Regions from separate parts of the Shewanella sp. SR1 genome, predicted to be linked through region 2. Evidence: predicted binding sites of a transcription regulator. Region 2 holds the regulator's gene; the other holds the start of a gene.
The links. The regulator ArgR, encoded in region 2, controls arginine synthesis, uptake and breakdown. The targets are predictions, from matches to a motif close to ANTGAATANNTATTCANT.
Positions count from the first base shown of each region.

Region 1: the regulator ArgR is predicted to act here: its motif matches at 4,793-4,810, upstream of KV201_RS13385 (YjiH family protein).

Region 1 covers NZ_JAJAEF010000013.1:23,685-33,116, reverse strand. Annotated here, with positions in the region: gene KV201_RS13410 (S8 family peptidase) at 1-579, shown strand, start outside; gene KV201_RS13405 (SCP2 domain-containing protein) at 698-1,231, opposite strand; gene KV201_RS13400 (peptidase U32 family protein) at 1,369-2,379, shown strand; gene KV201_RS13395 (U32 family peptidase) at 2,421-3,314, shown strand; gene KV201_RS13390 (hypothetical protein) at 3,485-4,198, opposite strand; gene KV201_RS13385 (YjiH family protein) at 4,892-6,250, shown strand; gene KV201_RS13380 (hypothetical protein) at 6,782-7,336, opposite strand; gene KV201_RS13375 (DUF2971 domain-containing protein) at 7,416-8,237, opposite strand; gene KV201_RS13370 (DUF4238 domain-containing protein) at 8,479-9,387, opposite strand.
Region 2 covers NZ_JAJAEF010000001.1:101,680-111,111, reverse strand. Annotated here, with positions in the region: gene KV201_RS00510 (iron ABC transporter permease) at 1-948, shown strand, start outside; gene KV201_RS00505 (ABC transporter ATP-binding protein) at 948-1,997, shown strand; gene ggt (gamma-glutamyltransferase) at 2,175-3,887, shown strand; gene KV201_RS00495 (Dyp-type peroxidase) at 4,134-5,069, shown strand; gene KV201_RS00490 (LysR family transcriptional regulator) at 5,141-6,043, opposite strand; gene KV201_RS00485 (NAD(P)-dependent oxidoreductase) at 6,150-6,782, shown strand; gene argR (transcriptional regulator ArgR) at 6,923-7,393, opposite strand; gene mdh (malate dehydrogenase) at 7,688-8,623, shown strand; gene KV201_RS00470 (thiol-disulfide oxidoreductase DCC family protein) at 8,720-9,118, opposite strand; gene folM (dihydromonapterin reductase) at 9,385-9,432, shown strand, end outside.

The DNA.
Region 1 (9,432 bases), on a different contig from region 2:
TATTACTATATCGATGTCCCCGCAAATGCAGCAAGTTTAGGCATCAACCTCGCGGGGGGCTCTGGCGATGCGGATATTTATGTGAGCCAAGGACAAAAACCAACTACGACCAGCTATCAATGCCGCCCATATCAAAATGGCAACAATGAGAGCTGTAATTTCACTGCACCTACGGCGGGTCGTTGGTACGTGATGGTTCAAGGCTATAGCAATTATGCCAACGCCCAACTGACAGCCAGCTACAACCTCAATGGCGGCGGAAATTGTACCGATACGAACTGCTTAACCAATGGCGTACCCGTCACGAATTTAAGTGGAGCAACGGGAACTGAAACCCTGTATAAAATCGTCGTCCCAGCGAATAGCCAACTCAATATTACCACCAGTGGCGGGACAGGAGACGTGGATCTGTATGTCAAAGCAGGGGCTGTCCCAACGACCACCAGCTATGATTGTCGTCCCTATAAAAACGGTAACAATGAAAGCTGTTCGATTACCGTGACTCAAGCGGGAACTTACCATGTGATGTTACGTGGTTATGCTAATTACTCGGGCGTTCAGCTGAGTGCAAGCTACTAGCGAGTGAATCGGTTCAGTAAATGTTGACTCACACTTAAGCCCACTAAGGTAACAACTTAGTGGGCTTTTTAGTGGTTTATTCAGAAGGCAATCTCGCGAAATGGCATTAATCACTTGATTAATAACTTGGAGACTTAGCGAGGATAACCGTTGGTTTTGCTTCGATTTGTAAACGCTCAATCACAGCGGCGAGTTTTGCAATGCTGAGGCGAATTGGGGTCGGCATACTGGCAAATTCGATGCTGAGCAGCAGGTTTTTCACTTCGAGCCCTAATTCTGTATCGCCTTCAATACTCAGCTTTCGCTGGAAGAATAGCGTATCAGGATCTTCTTTTGCTGCTGCCACGAGTATGAGTTCGGCTGAATTGGCACTAAAGGTCACCTGCGCATCGGTTAACGCTCTGACTTGCCACTTGCCATTAAAACTCACCTCAAAGGCTAGGTTTAAGTCTTCCACTTGAATCGCGACCCATTTATCAGTCAAAAATCCGAGTTCATCGTCTGCCGCTTGTTCGGCGAGTAACAGCCCAAGTAATTGGCTGATGGCTTTCGCTTTGAAACTAAAAGGCAACTTAGCGAGGGGAAAGCCGATGGCTTTTGGGGTGAATTCTAAAAGTTGTTGAGCGATTTTTGCGGAAAAAACAGCGGACATGGCGGGAACCCTACAAGAATAAAACATATATATCCCAGTTTATCGGGATTTTATGATCTTAAACCTGTTTTAAATCAATTCATCGCCATTCAATCTTACCTACACTCAGCGGCTATCATTTTATCGGGAGCATCACTATGGAGCTGTTGTGTCCAGCAGGAAATCTGGCCTCGCTAAAGTCGGCATTGCATGCCGGAGCCGACGCAGTGTATCTAGGACTAAAAGACGACACCAACGCGCGCTCGTTTGCAGGATTAAACTTCACCCCCGCAAAGTTGCAAGAAGCCACTGAGCTCACGCAAAAATACGGCAAGAAAATCTTCTTAACCTTAAACACTTTCCCAAAGCCCGGCGAAGAACATCGTTGGTATCAAGCCATCGATCTCGCCGCAAAACTGGGAATGGATGCGTTGATTGTTGCCGATCTTTCTTTGCTCGATTATGCCCATAAACATTATCCACACTTACCGCTGCATTTATCGGTGCAGGCCAGTGCGACCAATCTGGGTGCGCTCAGCTTTTATAAAGAAGCTTTTAACATCGCCCGAGTCGTGTTGCCGCGGGTGTTATCGATGAAACAAGTGCGTGACCTTGCCAAGGTCAGCCCAGTGGATTTAGAAGTGTTCGCCTTCGGCAGTCTATGCATCATGGCCGAAGGTCGTTGCCAGCTGTCGTCCTATGTGACGGGTCAATCACCCAACACGGGCGGCTCTTGTTCACCGGCAAAACACGTGCGCTGGCAGGAGGAAGGACAGAACCGATTAACGCTGCTCAACGATGTATTGATTGATAAATCAGCCCTCGATGAACAGATGGGTTATCCCGTGGTATGTAAAGGCCGTTACATCACGGAAGATCAAGATTCGCCGCAGTATTTGCTCGAATCACCGACCAGTTTAAATACTTTAAGCCTACTACCCGAACTCGCCAAAGCAGGCATAGTGTCGCTAAAAATCGAAGGCCGCCAACGCAGCCCAGCCTATGTTGAGCAAGTCACGAGAGTTTGGCGTCAAGCCATAGACACCTATCTGGATAACCCAGAACTGTACTCGACAAGCCCAAACCAACCCCATTGGGAACAAGCCCTTGCAAAAGTTTCCGAGGGTCAAATCACTACACTTGGCGCCTACGAGCGTGATTGGCAATAAAAGGTTAATGAACAAAGCGCCAGATTAACAAAGGACAAGTTATGCATATTTCCCTAGGCCCGCTGTTGTATTGCTGGCAAAAACAACAGGTCACTGATTTTTATCAGCAAGTCGCCGCGAGTCAAATCCCCTTAGTGTATTTAGGCGAGGCCGTCTGCAGTCGCAGACGCGAACTCAAATGGGGCGATTATCTGGAGCTGGCACGAATGCTCAAGCAGGCGGGTAAAGAAGTCGTGATTTCAACGCTGGCGTTAATCGAAGCGCCATCGGAATACACTGAGCTTAAACGCCAAGTCGATAACGGCGAATTTATGGTCGAAGCGAACGATATGGCGGCGGTCTATCTCGCCAACGAGCACAAGCTGCCCTTCGTCTGCGGCGCGAGTATCAATAACTACAATCGCGCCAGTTTAGACATTTTGCAGCGATTTGGGATGCAAAGGTTTGTGATGCCAGTGGAACTTTCAAAGGCTTGGCTTAGCCAAGTGATCCAACAAAAGCCGTCTTTTGAAGTGGAAGTGCTCGGCCACGGCTATTTACCCCTCGCCCATTCGGCGCGCTGCTTTACCGCTAGGCACAAACAGCTCACGAAAGATCATTGTGAAACAGTGTGCCGTGAATACAGTAAAGGACTAGTCGCGCAAACCCAAGAGCAGCAGCCTTTGCTCAGACTTAATGGGATCCAAACTCAATCCGCTAGCTGTTTAGATTTACGCAGTGAAATAACGACAATGGCAAAGATGGGGGTGGATGTGTTTCGGGTATCACCCAGTAGTTTTGACTGCATCACCACAGCCAATGCCTTGGTCGATGCAATTAACACGCCTGAAAATGCTCAACATTTTGCGATTAGCAGCGACGCGAACCTAGAGACAACCCAGTGTAACGGCTATTGGTTTGGAGAAGCAGGCCTTGCTGTGCATGCCAATCCCTAGCCCGATTCAGAGCCTGATCCTTAGTCTGAGCCAGAGTCTGAACATGAGACTGAGCTTGGGCCTAAACATGAGCCAGAGCTTAATCTAACGAGGAATCTGAGCGGGAACCATAATCTGAATTTAAGCCAACATCGACGTTAACTTAAGGAATGAGTTTAACCAGTGAAGTTTCACTCTTGGCTGGTTCGCTCTTGGCTGGCGTTTAACTGACTAAAAAGCAGCACAGTGGTCCAGCACAATAGACTCCCCAGCCCTATCCATTCCAGTAGGGCTGGCCACCACAAACTAGGACGCGGCAGCTGCAATACCATCTCCTGATAAAACGGCCTATCGCCTTCGGTCAAACCTAAATCCAATTGCGGCGCATACAAAAACGTCATCATGCTGCACAGCACAATGAGGGCTAACAACCCAGTCCAGCGACCAAAATGAGACTTGCCGAAAAAAACTAAAGCTAAGTAGAAAATTGCACTTAAGCTTCCCAGATAGAAAAACCATTTCAGCCCTAAAACGTGCAGGTGATACACGTTCACCGGAAATAATCCCACGCTCGCTAAGGCCAGAAAAGTGCATGCCAGACTGATAAAGAAGGGGTATCCCCAGAAAGATGTCACTTGCTGTAACGAAGACAAGCAATAGAAGACGAGACTTAAACTGCCAAAGAACAATCCCCCGTTGAGGATCACAGCAAAAGACGAATGGCCATAAGTCCCCAATTCGCTTAGGGTATGATTTAAAAAATTAAAGCGATGGGATTCGGCGTCGTCAAATCCTAAAACAGTCATCACAATACCGATTAAAAGCCCAAAGATCCCCAGAAAACCAAACTTAATGGCCAGTGTCGAGCCGCCTTTAATCTTAACCTTCTCTACTTTTGCAGTCATGAATACTTGAGTTGGATAGGAATGATACTAACTTACATGGAAATGAGAAGATTTAAAGCGGCGGGTATCCGCTTTATGAATAATATTTTTACTTTCATCGTTATTAGCGACTTTTTAGTCAGCCTCCAAAACATCAAGATGCTGAGGAAGATCACTATTATCTCTAAGCAGATTTAACTGCTTGTCGCATAAAAATGTGCCGAGCAGCGAAATAGACTGAGCATCACAGTGGCATTCGTAAAGTGTGCTTACCCACGCCGTATAGAAAGTGTTATCACGACAGTCCGCTTAAATCGCACAAAAAACCAACCAATAGGGCTGTAATGCTAAAGTTGCTGATGTTTTTTCGTGCAAAAATAACATCTCAATCGTTTTAACTACATCATCACACAAGCGATTAACTCCTCAGAAACAACAATCCATAACACAATGTTTATAATAATTTTTATCTGAAACCATCCAGAAGTATCGACCTAATATCACCAACAACTTAAGTAAAATAACTATGCTGTTTTGCTGCTTATATCAAACTAACTAGCGAATCGTTTTACATAGACAAGCTAAGCGAGTAATCTTCCCCATTCTCGTTTTTGAGTTGAATTTAAATGCACCTTAATTGGCGTCAACAGCGCGTTACGTGCGGCTATTAATTCAAATTTACCATGTACGACTCGTACTTTAAGGTGTACAAAATTGACTACTGAAAATAAAAATCGAAACATTAAGACGATACTCACCTTTATCGTCCCTTCGCTGATCGGTCTGTTGTTATTTATGACCCCTATCAGCTACAACGATGCGATCACTATTCCAATCGCGATTATCTCTAAAGCACTGCAAGGCGCATTGAGCGGCGTATTAACCCTCATAGTGACCATGATTATCGTGGCTACGGCGCTGGCCTCTTCGCTGTCAAAAGCATTTAAGCCTAAGTTTGTGAGCCAGAATCACTTCCTTAATGCCTTATTAAATGTCAGTCCTTTATGGTTGATCACGCGGATCGTAGGTGCGGTGTTTGTCGTGCTGACCTATTTAGGCTTAGGCCCAGAGGCCATTAACTCCTCAAGCACAGGTGCATTAGTCTTAAACGACTTACTGCCCGTGTTGTTCTCCGTCTTTATCTTTGCAGGTATGTTGTTGCCGCTGCTGCTGAACTTCGGTCTACTCGAACTGTTTGGCACACTGCTAACCAAAATCATGCGCCCCGTGTTCAATCTACCGGGTCGCAGTGCAATTGATTGTATGGCCTCATGGTTAGGTGATGGCAGTGTCGGTATTTTACTGACCAGCAAACAATACGAAGCACGTTTTTATACGCAAAGAGAAGCGGCCGTTATCGGCACAACCTTCTCGGCGGTATCGATTACCTTCAGCCTAGTGGTGATCTCACAGGTTAAATTAGAGCACATGTTTGTGCCCTTCTATTTGACTGTGTGTCTCGCCGGTTTTGCCGCTGCTGTGATTGTGCCTAAATTGCCACCGCTGTCGTGGAAAAAAGACAACTACATCGACGATACCCCACGCATGCCAGATGATGAGTTGATCCCTGCGGGTCACAACGCTTTCTCTTGGGGTTTTGATAAAGCCTTAGAAAAAGCCGCCAGTGCCGGTGGCATCAAAGCCGTTTTGAATGAAGGCGTTAAAAACGTTGTCGATATGGTGTTTGGCATTATCCCTGTGGTAATGGCCATTGGTACGCTGGCGCTGATTATCGCCGAGCACACGCCTATCTTTAACTATCTGGGTATGCCGTTTATTCCATTACTCGAATTACTGCATATCCCCGAAGCCACTGAAGCCTCTAAAACGATTGTGGTGGGTTTTGCGGACATGTTTATTCCGTCAATTCTGGCCAGCTCAATTGAATCGGATATGACTCGCTTTGTGATCGCGGCCTTGTCTGTGACTCAGTTGATCTACATGAGTGAAGTGGGCGCATTGCTTATCGGCAGTAAAATCCCGGTGAACTTTGTTGAGCTCTTCGTGGTGTTTATTCTACGTACCTTAGTGACACTGCCTGTTATCGCGGGTGTAGCGCATTTATTGTTCTAAAAGCTAACGGCAACAATAGCTCAGCTAAAAGGGGAGTCAGGTTAACTGACTCCCCTTTTTTGTAGTAACTCATACACGAACTGACAGTTTTGATTATATCGAGTGACTAAATCGTACAATCTCCACTCGACACCACTCGACACCACACAACTCACTTTGGTACAGAAGTACTTTAAGAATTTCTGGATAGCACTGCTGAAGGATCAAACTTGGTCATTTAATTCTTTAAGTGCTGGCTTATGATGAGCCATGGCATTCGCTCACCGACACGCAGCAAGTCCGTCCTTGGATGCTCGACCGCCCCGTCCATGGGGCGGACGGTCGTCTCGCTAATCACCATGGCTCACCTTTCTAGCATTGGCGTAGTCAGTAAGTTTTAAAGAAATAAACAGCACGTTTTTGGACAAAAACGAGCTAAGTTTTTGCGGGATAATCTTCATTTAGGATAAATAAAAATAATCCAAAGAACTGAATCGTGAGTAGTGATGAACTTAAGGATGCTACTTTTTTCTTACTTTTCTTTACTGTCTGTTATTTAAACTGATGATTAAGATTTCGCTCTAGTTCATTTATAATGGTGAGGAGTGTTGACATGGTGTTGTCGGAAATGACATTGCTATCCCTTACATCTTTTTCAATCATTGATTGAACATCGGATATTTTAGTTAATATCTCAGGCTCAAATTTTTTTAACTTTAACTCAAGACTCAGTCTGGTTATTCTAAATCCTGTTTCACCGAATTTTTGGTTACCAATGATCGGTGTATCTTTGTTGAAAGCGATGGTTAATGTGGTTAGCAACGCGTCTTGAAGTTCTGAGGATAGGTTATAAATGTGGCTTCCTCTTAACTGGGACTTCCATGCGTCAAGAGCGCGATACGCCAACACAACCCCAAGAACAGTCGCAATCGAAGCAAGTACCGACGTTATTACCTGTGCTCTATTGAACCAGATATCAATAGTCGAAGAAGAGTAAAATAAACCGATCAGGAGGCCTACAAATCCTGAAACTAAGATAAACGCTGCAAGTAACATCTTTTTTAAAAGCATGGGAATTTGCTCTGATTCAATAACAATACTGGGCACTTTCTATCAACTAAAGTTTGGTCAATGCTCTGTAGCTGAAAGTTCTTGATCATGTGTTCAAAACAATCTTTGGGGCAAATTATGTTGAAACGTGATCTCTGAATTCAATTTTGTACTCATCCAATGACACACTAGCCTGAAATATATTGCATGATATTTCGTTGGATCTTATAGCTGATATGACTCTTTTCTTTGTATCTTCAGTAGTATAGTAGCCAAGATATACCGCTTTGATCGCGTTTTTAGGTAAATCAGTTAATATGACATCCGCACCGTAAGCATCTTTACCCAGACAACCTTCCTTGCTTAAGAACGCCCTGAACAATCGCTCCTCTTCCTCGTAAGCCCAGTCGCGCGGTTTTTCACATAACAATTTCTCGTAATACCTTTCTTCACCAGGTACAACCTTGCTTCTCTTGTTGGTATAAACTACCGGAATTGGCCTTGTAGGTTGTCCAGCCAAGCTTTCTTGCTTAAAAAATTCGTGCTCTTCATCAAAGCCAATCACCAACCCTTGCCCTTCGTCAGCATAATGTGACCACATCAACAAGTTGTCTTCCGTCCTTGATAGAGAAAGAACTCCAAGATTGTCACTCAAATTAGCAATTAATTCTTGTCCTACGATGAAGGAATGGGTTTTCTTTTGAACATTAGCTATTAGCTCGGCTTTCGTTTTTTCTAGAATCTTTCTATTTTCTTCGGTCTTATCTTCGATAGCTGTGTTTTCCCAAAGCTCATTGAGATCAAAGAGCATTTGCTGTAATAACATATCTCTTTCATTCTTCATATCGATCAATGGCTGACATTCAAATGGATCATTAAGCGACATAAGCGGAGAAAATCTGATCTTAAGATTTTCTAAAACATCAATTCTGTCAATTGGGAGATACTTAAACAACATGCCGATTTTGCCTTTTCACATAACGCCAATTAGGGTGCATCACTACCGTACAATAGCTACTTTGTAGCATTATTAAAATCGGGTCAATCATGGTGTGCCAGTGTTTATCTAGATTCACGCTGCTAACTCGTTTTAGGGCGCTAACTATTTGAATGCTAATTGCAAAAAGCATTCCTATCAGATTTGTGCTGATGTCGAAAAAAAACAACATCAAAATTAGACCTAATATATTGTTGATAAGCTACTCTTGATGTCGTTGATAAAATGGTTCAAATTCACAATCATTCCATTCTGGATATTTATAATCGTCAGTAATACTCATAATTCTGCGGATACTGTCATATGCGGTATCTAAATCAGATATATCACTTAAAATGTGCAAAGAAAATGGTGGTTGAGGATAACTCCCCAAAATATCATTAAACATTCTATCTGCGATTTCACTATCATGATCAGGGCTGATTATTAATGACTCACCAGCACATTTTGCCAACTGGTAATTAATAAAGTGAGCCCACCCTTTATTGGCCTCATAGCCTATGGTGACATTGGGGTTGTGTGTGAAAGCATTCCAACCATTTGGCATAGAGCATGCCACAAAACATAATCGAGGGCTCAATGGGTAAAACAAACAACTTTCTGGACGCTCAATAAAACCTGATTGGAGCACAGGGTTGTCAGTTCGTACAAAGTAATCATCTTTATGAGCAAGAATTAAACACCAATCTCTATTAGCAACAAATGCAAGGTCCCCGCACTGTTGACAGCCTACTCTGTCATGCTGAGGAACGGTGGTCGTATTGTGTATATCCCTTATTTTCCTTTCATATTTCATGTACGAAGGAGTGCGAACTAACTGAGAAAGTAAAAACTGAGCCCATAAAAGTCTTTCATTTTCATCCAGCTCACTTATAGCGACAAGCTTTTCGTAAACAGGAGCTACTTTCGTTTCTAGATCTCTATCTAAAGAATTTTCAATATCCCATGAATATAATCCACGCTTGCGCCCCCATTGTTTCCTACCTTTTGACGTTTTTTTAACAGATGAAGTGTGCTCACAAAATAAGTAAGACACAAACTGTGAATCGTCAGCCCAATACTTACTACTAAACTTAGGTACATAATGCGATAGCGGCTTATTTTTAGACACTTCATTATCTCTGAAATTAACCTTGACTGTGATAAAACACTTTTC
Region 2 (9,432 bases):
GACACTTGGTTGGGTTATGGCAATCTGACCGCCGCCGCTAAGTTGTCGGCTATTATCTTGCTGGTGGTGTTTAGCTTGATTGGATTTGAGCGTTTCGCTCGCCGTAAACAGCAGTTATTCCAAAAGCAATCGCGCATCCAAGCCAGTGATTTGTATCGACTCTCGGCAGCGCAAACCGCAGTTGCACTGAGCTTTTGTGCCACTCTGCTGCTATTAGCCTTTTTGTTGCCCTTTGGGATTCTATTGTCCTATGCCATTGGTTATTTTGAACAAAGCTGGGATGAGAGCTTTTGGCAGTTAAGCCTTAACAGTCTCAGCCTTGCGCTGATCACTAGCTTAATTTGTTGCTTAATCGCTTTGCTGCTCATGTTTGTACGCCGGATAAGCCCAAGACCCAGTGATGCCTTGCCCTCACGTTTAGCCTCGACGGGTTATGCCTTGCCCGGCACTGTGCTCGCTATCGGCGTATTAGTGCCGCTCACTATGCTCGATTTTGCGATTAATGATCTGGCGGATCTGCTTGGTTTAGACGGCCCAGGACTTATCCTGACGGGCAGCGTAGTAGCGTTGATTTTTGCCTTTTGCGTACGTTTTGTGGCAATTGCTATCGGCAGCGTTGAAAGCAGCTATAAACGCATTTCGCCATCGCTGGACATGGTGAGCCTGACTATGAGCCAAAGTCCACGGCAGTTACTGCAAAGAGTGCATTTACCTCTACTTGGTAAGGGATTGTTTGCGGGCGCGTTATTGGTGTTTATCGAAAGCATGAAGGAACTGCCTGCGGCATTATTACTGCGACCTATCGGCTTTGAAAACCTCGCAACCTATGTTTTCCAGTTTGTGTCCGATGAAAAACTCGAGCACGGCGCCTTAGCCGCGATTGTCATTGTACTGGTGGGCTTAGTGCCGCTGATTTATTTAAACCGTTCATTGGAGCAACACAGCTGATGGCAAACACGCTCAAACTTATGCAAGTTCATAGCGATTATCAGGGCCAGCAAGTACTCAAAGGCTTGAGCTTGGCCCTCGACCAAGGGGAAATCCTTGCGTTGTTAGGTCCTAGCGGTTGCGGCAAGACCACACTGTTGCGGGCGGTTGCGGGCTTACAGGCAATTAGCCAAGGTGAAATCCAGATCAATGGCCGCGTTGTGAGTGGCGACAGCCAGTTTGTGCCTAGCGAGCAGCGCGGTATCGGCATGATTTTCCAAGACTATGCGCTTTTCCCCCATTTAACTGTGGCGGAGAATATCCTTTTTGGCGTGGCTAAATTGTCGGCCGCCGAGCGTCAGGCACGGTTGGATGACATGCTAACCTTAGTCAAACTGGAAGGCTTAGCTCAGCGTTATCCCCATGAGTTATCTGGCGGTCAGCAGCAGCGCGTCTCGATTGCGCGGGCACTTGCCTATGAGCCGCAGTTATTACTGCTCGATGAGCCTTTTTCTAATATCGATGCCCAAGTGCGCTACGAGATGATGGCGGAAATTCGCAGCATTTTAAAACAGCGTAATGTTAGCGCGGTGTTTGTCACCCACAGTAAGGATGAAGCCTTTGTATTTGCTGATACTTTGGCGATTTTTAATCAAGGCATTATAGTGCAGTATGGCAGCGCCGAAGCCTTGTATGCCGCGCCAAACAGCCGTTATGTGGCGGACTTTTTAGGTAGCGGTAATTACTTACCCGCCGCAGTGCTCGATGGACACAGAGTTGCCACTCCTATCGGTCATTTAACCAGCCTTACGCCATTAGGGTTGCCGAGCGAGTTCAGCGGTACGGTATTCTTGCGCCCGCAGCAATTGACGCTCAGCGCCGATGAGCAAGGTGTGGGCACGATCACAGAGCGGCGTTTCTTAGGCGCTTTTTGTCATTACTGGGTCAAAATTGAAGCCGCTTCTCACGCTTATTATGTCGAAGTGCGAAGCCAAATGATGCAGCTCACTATCGGCCAAAAAGTCGGGGTCACGACAGAGCCGCACTCGCTGGTACTATTTGAATCTTAGACATATTGATATTGTGCAGAGCAAATCTAAGCGGTCAGGTATTAATGCCACGGCGATAAGCTATCACCAACGAAAGTACGATATTTTTGCTTACGTTTAACTTAGGCCTATGTGGTATTGGTTGGTGATATTTTCGACCATCCTTGTTACCTTAATTTCTCCAGAGTGGGAGGAATTATGATAAAAACAATAAAATCAATTTGTACCTTAGTGACAGTGGCGACGGCAATATCGTCTTCAGGAGTGATGGCCATGGATAGGATCACGGGTAAAGCCTTTGCGACGCGCTCAGAAGTGTATGCCACCCATGGAATGGCGGCGACCAGTCAACCACTCGCCACACAAGTCGCTATTGATATACTCAAGCAGGGCGGTAGTGCGGTCGATGCGGCGATTGCAGCGAATGCCATGCTAGGGTTAGTCGAACCAACGGGTTCGGGTGTTGGTGGTGACTTATTTGCCATCGTCTGGAGCGCGAAAGATAAACGCCTCTATGGTCTTAACGCTTCGGGCCGCAGTCCAAAATCCTTAAGTTTAGAAAAGCTTAAGTCCCTCGGCTTAGACTATTTACCGCCGCTTGGACCCTTGCCTGTTTCTGTGCCCGGCGCTGTGGATGGCTGGTATGAACTGCATAATAAGTTCGGCAAATTAGCGATGGCCGATAATCTTGCGCCCGCAATCCATTACGCCCGTGATGGTTTCCCTGTGTCCGAACTCATCGCCTATTACCTTGAGGGGAGTGGTAAAAAACTCGCAAAATTCCCCGGTTTTAAAGAAACTTATATGCCTAATGGCAAGATGCCAGCGGTGGGCGAAATCTTTAAAAACCCAGCGCTTGCTAATACCTATGAGAAAATTGCCAAGGGCGGCCGCGATGCTTTCTATAAAGGCGATATCGCCAAAAGTATCGATAAGTACATGAAATCCCAAGGTGGTTATTTAAGTTATGATGACTTAGCCAGCCATACTAGCGACTGGATAGAGCCGGTTTCGGTGAACTACCGTGGTTACGATGTATGGGAACTGCCGCCCAATGGTCAAGGTATTGCGGCGCTGCAAATCCTAAAAACCATGGAGCCCTTTAATATTGCCGCCATGGGCTTTAATAGCCCTGAATATGTGCATTTATTTGTCGAAGCGAAAAAACTCGCCTTTGCCGACAGGGCTAAGTTTTATGCCGACATGGCCTTTAATAAAGTGCCGGTTAACGAGTTGATTTCGCAGCAATACAATTATGATCGCGCTAAGTTAATCGATCCCAATAAAGCGGCCAAGAGTGTCGATGCGGGTAATCCTGCGTTGCAACATGGCGATACTGTGTACCTGACCACCGCCGACAAAGACGGCAACATGGTGTCACTCATTCAAAGTAACTACCGTGGTATGGGCTCGGGCATGACGCCGCCTGATCTCGGTTTTGTGTTGCAAGACCGTGGGCAAATGTTTGATTTAACTGAGGGGCGTTTTAATACCTACGCACCGGGCAAGCGTCCTTTCCATACTATCATTCCCGCTTTTGTGACCAAAGACGGTAAACCTTGGCTCAGCTTTGGGGTGATGGGCGGCGCGACTCAACCACAAATGCACGCACAGATTGTAATGAACCTGATTGATTTTAAAATGAACTTGCAAGAAGCGGGCGATGCCCCCAGAATTTTGCATATGGGTTCAACCGAGCCCACCGGCGAAGTGATGAATGATGGCGGCTACGTCAGTCTGGAATCGGGCTTCCCTGTGGAAACGCGCCGTGAGCTTATCAAGAAAGGGCATGTGCTGCGTGACGGCCTTGGCGATTTTGGCGGCTATCAAGCTATTGGATTTAATGCTGAAACGGGCGTGTATCGTGCGGCTTCTGAGAGCCGTAAAGATGGTCATGCCGCGGGTTATTAACTTCAGCGCCACGCTAAGGTAAGCTTGAGGCAGAGTAAGCTTTGCTTCATTTATTCGATTAAACTGATTGACGAGACTTTTACAGTCTCGTCAATTTTTACATTTAGGGATCTTGGGCGCGATAACGCTGCGTAATGAGCATTATCATGATAAACCAGAACAAACTGTGCGTTAGTTAATGTCATTTTCAGGTAAAGTTGCGGATAATATTGCCGAAAATGAATTTAGAAAAAGGGTGATAACCAAATGGATATACAAAATATGCCGCGTGAACAGTTGGGTGTGTGTGCAGAGGGGAACTTACACAGTGTCTATTTGATGTTTAATGCCAATGACAATGTCGAGTCGCAATTACGTCCCTGTCTTGCCAACGTTGCGCAGTATATTTATGAGCTGACAGATCAATACTCTGACAGTGCATTCAATGGTTTTGTGGGGATTGGCGCCAATTATTGGGATAGCCTCTACCCCAATGCTCGCCCTGAAATGCTCAAGCCTTTTCCTGCTATGCAAGTCGGCAGCCGCGAAGCGCCGGCAATTGAATATGATTTGTTCGTGCATATCCGCTGCGACCGTTACGATATTCTGCATTTAGTCGCTAATGAAATCAGCCAAATGTTTGAAGACTTAGTGGAACTAGTCGATGAAGAACGTGGCTTTAGATTTATGGATAGCCGCGATTTAACCGGCTTTGTCGATGGCACTGAAAACCCTAAGGGGCGGCACCGTCAGGAAGTCGCTCTCGTTGGTGATGAAGATCCTGAGTTTAGAGGCGGCAGCTATATTCACGTGCAAAAGTATGCCCATAACTTGAGTAAGTGGCATAGATTACCGGTTAAAAAACAAGAAGATATTATCGGCCGTACTAAGCAAGATAATATCGAGTATGAGTCAGAGGATAAGCCACTGACCAGCCATATCAAGCGGGTGAATCTTAAAGATGCGAACGGTCAGTCGATGGAAATCCTGCGCCAGAGTATGCCCTATGGTTCGCTGAAGGAGCAGGGATTGATGTTTATCTCTAACTGCCGTACGCCGGAGCATTTTGAAAAGATGCTGCATAGCATGATGTTTGGTGATGGCGAAGGTAACCATGATCACTTGATGCATTTTACTAAGGCGATGACAGGCTCATCCTTCTTTGCCCCCGCATTGGATTTTATGCTGCAATTCGACGAATAAGCTTTCGAGATCTGCGCAGATTCAGCATCAATTAAACGCACTTACGCTAACGCCTAAGTGCGTTTTTTATGCTAATGCGCTGGGAGCCATTTTTTGATATCGAGTTGCCATTGCTGGGCAGTGAAATCGATAAAGGCGCGCACCAGATTTTGCTGATAACTGCGGGACAAGTACACAGCCCATAAGGTTTGGCCTGGCGTCGTAAAGTCGGGTAACACTTCTTTGAGCTGGCCGCTGGCAAGGTATTGATTGGCTAAGTCGCAGGGCAAACGCACTATGCCATGTCCCCGCAGCGCCGCACTCACCAATACGCCCATGTCGTTAGCTTTAAGATTACCTGTGACTTTTACATGCTCGGCTTGCAGCTCTTTCAGGAAAGGCCAATTTTGTTGCGCCGAGTGTATCAGGCAGTTGTGAGCCAGTAGATCGATGGGCTCGACAAGTGGTGTGTTGCTATCAAGGTAGCTCGGCGCAGCACAGATCACGGCATCTATGGTCATTAAACGGCGGGCAATCAAATTATCATCGGGCTGCTCGGTATAGCGCAGTGCCACATCGACTCGCTCATCCACCAATTGGGCAAAACTGTCTGACATCACCAGCTGAATGCTGACCTTAGGGTGAATTTTAATAAAGCGGTCGACGACATCAAACAGGCTGTGCTGTCCAAGGCCAATCGGTGTGGCGATGCGAATACTGCCCACCAGTTCACTGTTATGGCTGTGGGCGCGGCTTTCCATGGCGGCGACTTCACTTAAGATCCGCTGGCAAAATTGCAGCGCTTCTTCGCCTTGCAAAGTCAGGCTGACGCTGCGGGTGGTACGGTGTAGTAAGCGTAAACTCAACCACTGCTCTACTTCTTGAATATGGCGGGACACCTGCAGGCGGCTGAGGTCTAAATGCTCGGCAGCTTTGGTAAAGCTGCCGCAGTTTGCCACTTCGACGAAACTGCGTATTGCGGCAATTTTATCCATATTAGTACCTCAAACTGAAACAATCATGCTCATTTATTGATGTTTATCACGGGAAACACTGCAAGTAAACTGGCTTCAATGTAAATCATCAGAGAGAGTTAACGAAATGAAAATCGCAATTTTAGGTGCAACAGGTTGGATTGGTGGTGCAATTTTAAAAGAAGCATTGAGCCGTGGGCACCAAGTAACAGCGCTAGTGCGTGATCCGAGCAAGTTATCTGCTACTGACGTGGCTGTGCATGCTGTGGATTTAGAGCAGCCATTAGTTGCGCAAACCTTTGCTGGCGTAGATGTTGTTATTGCCTCTGTTGGTGGCCGCGCACAACAAAATCATGGCCTAGTGGCGAGTACGGTTCAGCATTTACTGGATGTGCTGCCTAACGCTAAGGTGCCACGTTTATTGTGGGTTGGTGGCGCAGGGAGCTTAGAAGTGGCACCGGGTGTGACTCTGGTTTCTAGCCCAGATTTCCCCGCAGCATATAAAGATGAGGCGTTAGCTCAGGGTGAAGCTTTGCAGGTATTCCGTGCGGCGCAAACTGCAATTAATTGGACCTTTGTGAGCCCAGCCGCTGAGATTTATCCTGGCGAGAGTGAAGGCCCATATCGCCTTGGTGGCGACAGCTTCTTTACCGATGCTAATGGTCGCAGCCGCATTTCTGTTGCGGATTACGCTAAAGCCATGTTAGACGAAGCCGAACAGGGCACTCACGCAAATCAGCGCATCAGTGTGGCTTACTGACCTTAGCGTATAAACATCGGTGCGCGCGAGATTGGCTTAAATGTGTAACGTAATCGGGACAATGGCCAAATAATCAGCGCAAGATTGGACAGAAATGCGTACAGATGAAATAGAACAGGTCAGCAAGCTGACCTGTTTTTTTATTCTGCGTAATTGAATAAAGATTTGATGGTTTCTAAGGTATCGGCGATATCTTGGATGCTCGATGGACAAATAAAGATAGTGTCATCACCGGCAATCGTGCCCAAAATGCCTTCTGGTTTACCGATAGAATCCAATAAACGGGCAATCAGCTGCGCGGCACCTGGGCTAGTTCGCACGACGATCATCGCTTGGTTATGATCGACATCGAGTACCAAATTCTTCAACGGGCTCCCCGCGGTGGGTACGCCTAATTCGGCCGGTAAGCAATACACCATCTCTTGCTTAGCGTTGCGAGTCCGCACTGCGCCGAACTTGCTGAGCATGCGTGATACTTTTGATTGGTTAATATTACCAAAGCCTTCAGCTTGCAAGGCGGTGACGATTTCACTTTGAGAGCCAAAGCGCTCTTCTTTTAAAATCGACTTAAAAATTCTAACAAGGTCATCCTGATTCTTGGTCGTTTGCATAATATTATTATTCGTTATTCAAAAAAACAGGCCCATTTTGAATATTTTTAGAAAAATTGTCAACAAATAACCAGATTGGTTGAATAAAAATTCACTAACTCCCTGTGGTTAAGCGTTTGCTGGGGGCTTAAAAATACCAATTTGAGTAATTGTTCTACATTGCTTCTAAGTTATTCCGGAATTCTTTTGTCCCACGACTAAGGGATAATTGAAATTGTTGTGACATTCCAGTAATGTGACGCCAACGTAAATTAGATCCATGTCACACATATCCGAGAAATAACGGAGATAACTATGAAAGTTGCTGTACTTGGTGCTGCTGGTGGTATCGGCCAGGCTCTTGCCCTACTGTTAAAAACTCAACTGCCTGCGGGTTCACATTTGTCTCTATATGATATCGCACCGGTTACTCCGGGTGTTGCGGTTGACTTGAGCCACATCCCTACTGCTGTTGAAATCAAAGGTTTTGCTGGTGAAGATCCAACGCCTGCCCTAGTGGGTGCTGACGTTGTTCTAATTTCTGCTGGTGTTGCGCGTAAGCCTGGTATGGATCGTTCAGATCTGTTCAATATCAATGCCGGTATCGTTCGCAACCTGATCGAAAAAGTAGCGGCAACTTGCCCTACGGCTTTGGTTGGCATTATCACTAACCCAGTCAACACTACTGTCGCTATCGCTGCAGAAGTGATGAAGAAAGCGGGTGTTTACGATAAGAACCGTCTGTTCGGTATCACGACATTAGACGTGATCCGTTCTGAAACCTTCATCGCTGAATTAAAAGGCCTGAACGTTGCTGACGTTAAAGTCAATGTGATCGGCGGCCACAGCGGCGTGACCATTCTGCCATTACTGTCTCAAGTTGAAGGCGTGACTTTCACTGACGAAGAAGTGGCAAGTCTGACTACTCGCATCCAAAACGCGGGTACAGAAGTGGTTGAAGCTAAAGCCGGTGGCGGTAGCGCGACTCTGTCTATGGGTCAAGCGGCTTGCCGTTTCGGTCTGTCTTTGGTTCGTGGTCTGCAAGGCGAAGCTAACATCGTTGAATGCGCCTATGTTGACGGCGGCAGCGAGCACGCAGAGTTCTTCGCACAACCTGTGCTGTTAGGCAAAAACGGTATTGAAAAAGTACTGCCTTACGGTGAAGTGAGTGCATTCGAAGCTAACGCTCGTGATTCTATGTTAGATACGCTGAAAGGCGATATCAAACTAGGCGTTGATTTCGTTAAATAATCTTTCGGATAATCTTTTTAGATTATGACGAATTAAAAAACGGAGCCATTGAGCTCCGTTTTTTTATGTCTAGGTTTTATACTTTCTAAAGCTCATTCAGCGGCGCTTGGTGGGAATTTGGCAGTTATCGTCGCAGCGGGCTTTGCCCGTCAGTAAATAGGAGATACGGTATCTGTGTTTTGCAAAGCGCAGGTGAGTCCAATCGGCGACAGTTTTAATCACGGGCAGGCGTAACAGTTGGATCCAAGCACGTGTTCCTGTCAGTGCCCACGCTTTACAGGTGACATCTAACCCGAGTAACACTTCGCCCGTTGCGGTTTCACCGTGAAGAATAGTATTGGCGTAGTCTCTATCGATATGGCTGAAACGTTCACTAAAGTCGGATGCATTTAAATCCTCAAGCGCAATCAAGTTGTTGGGATCGCGCGCTTTCAGTTGACGCATTTCGGCGCTACATAATGGGCAGTTACCATCATAAAAAATCCGCAGTTCCATCGGGTCCACCTCTGATGACTTGATCACAATACTTGGTCTAAGCTCTTGGCTTGTGCACTTAAGCTTGGTTTCTTATAGCCTATACGCAGAATAAAGGGTTTTAGATCGCAGCTGATTTTAAATCTAATGTGTGTCTCATTTGGCTTTTTGTTAGGTTAAATTCAAACGAGTACAGTAACATCTTGGTTATTCATCAGGTTAACTTGATTGCTGATTTTTAAGTAAGCAAGGTAAAACCTGAGCAATGACGAATCAAAAGGATAGGTATGACATCTCCCATCATAATCACAGGCGTGGGTAAACGCATAGGTTAC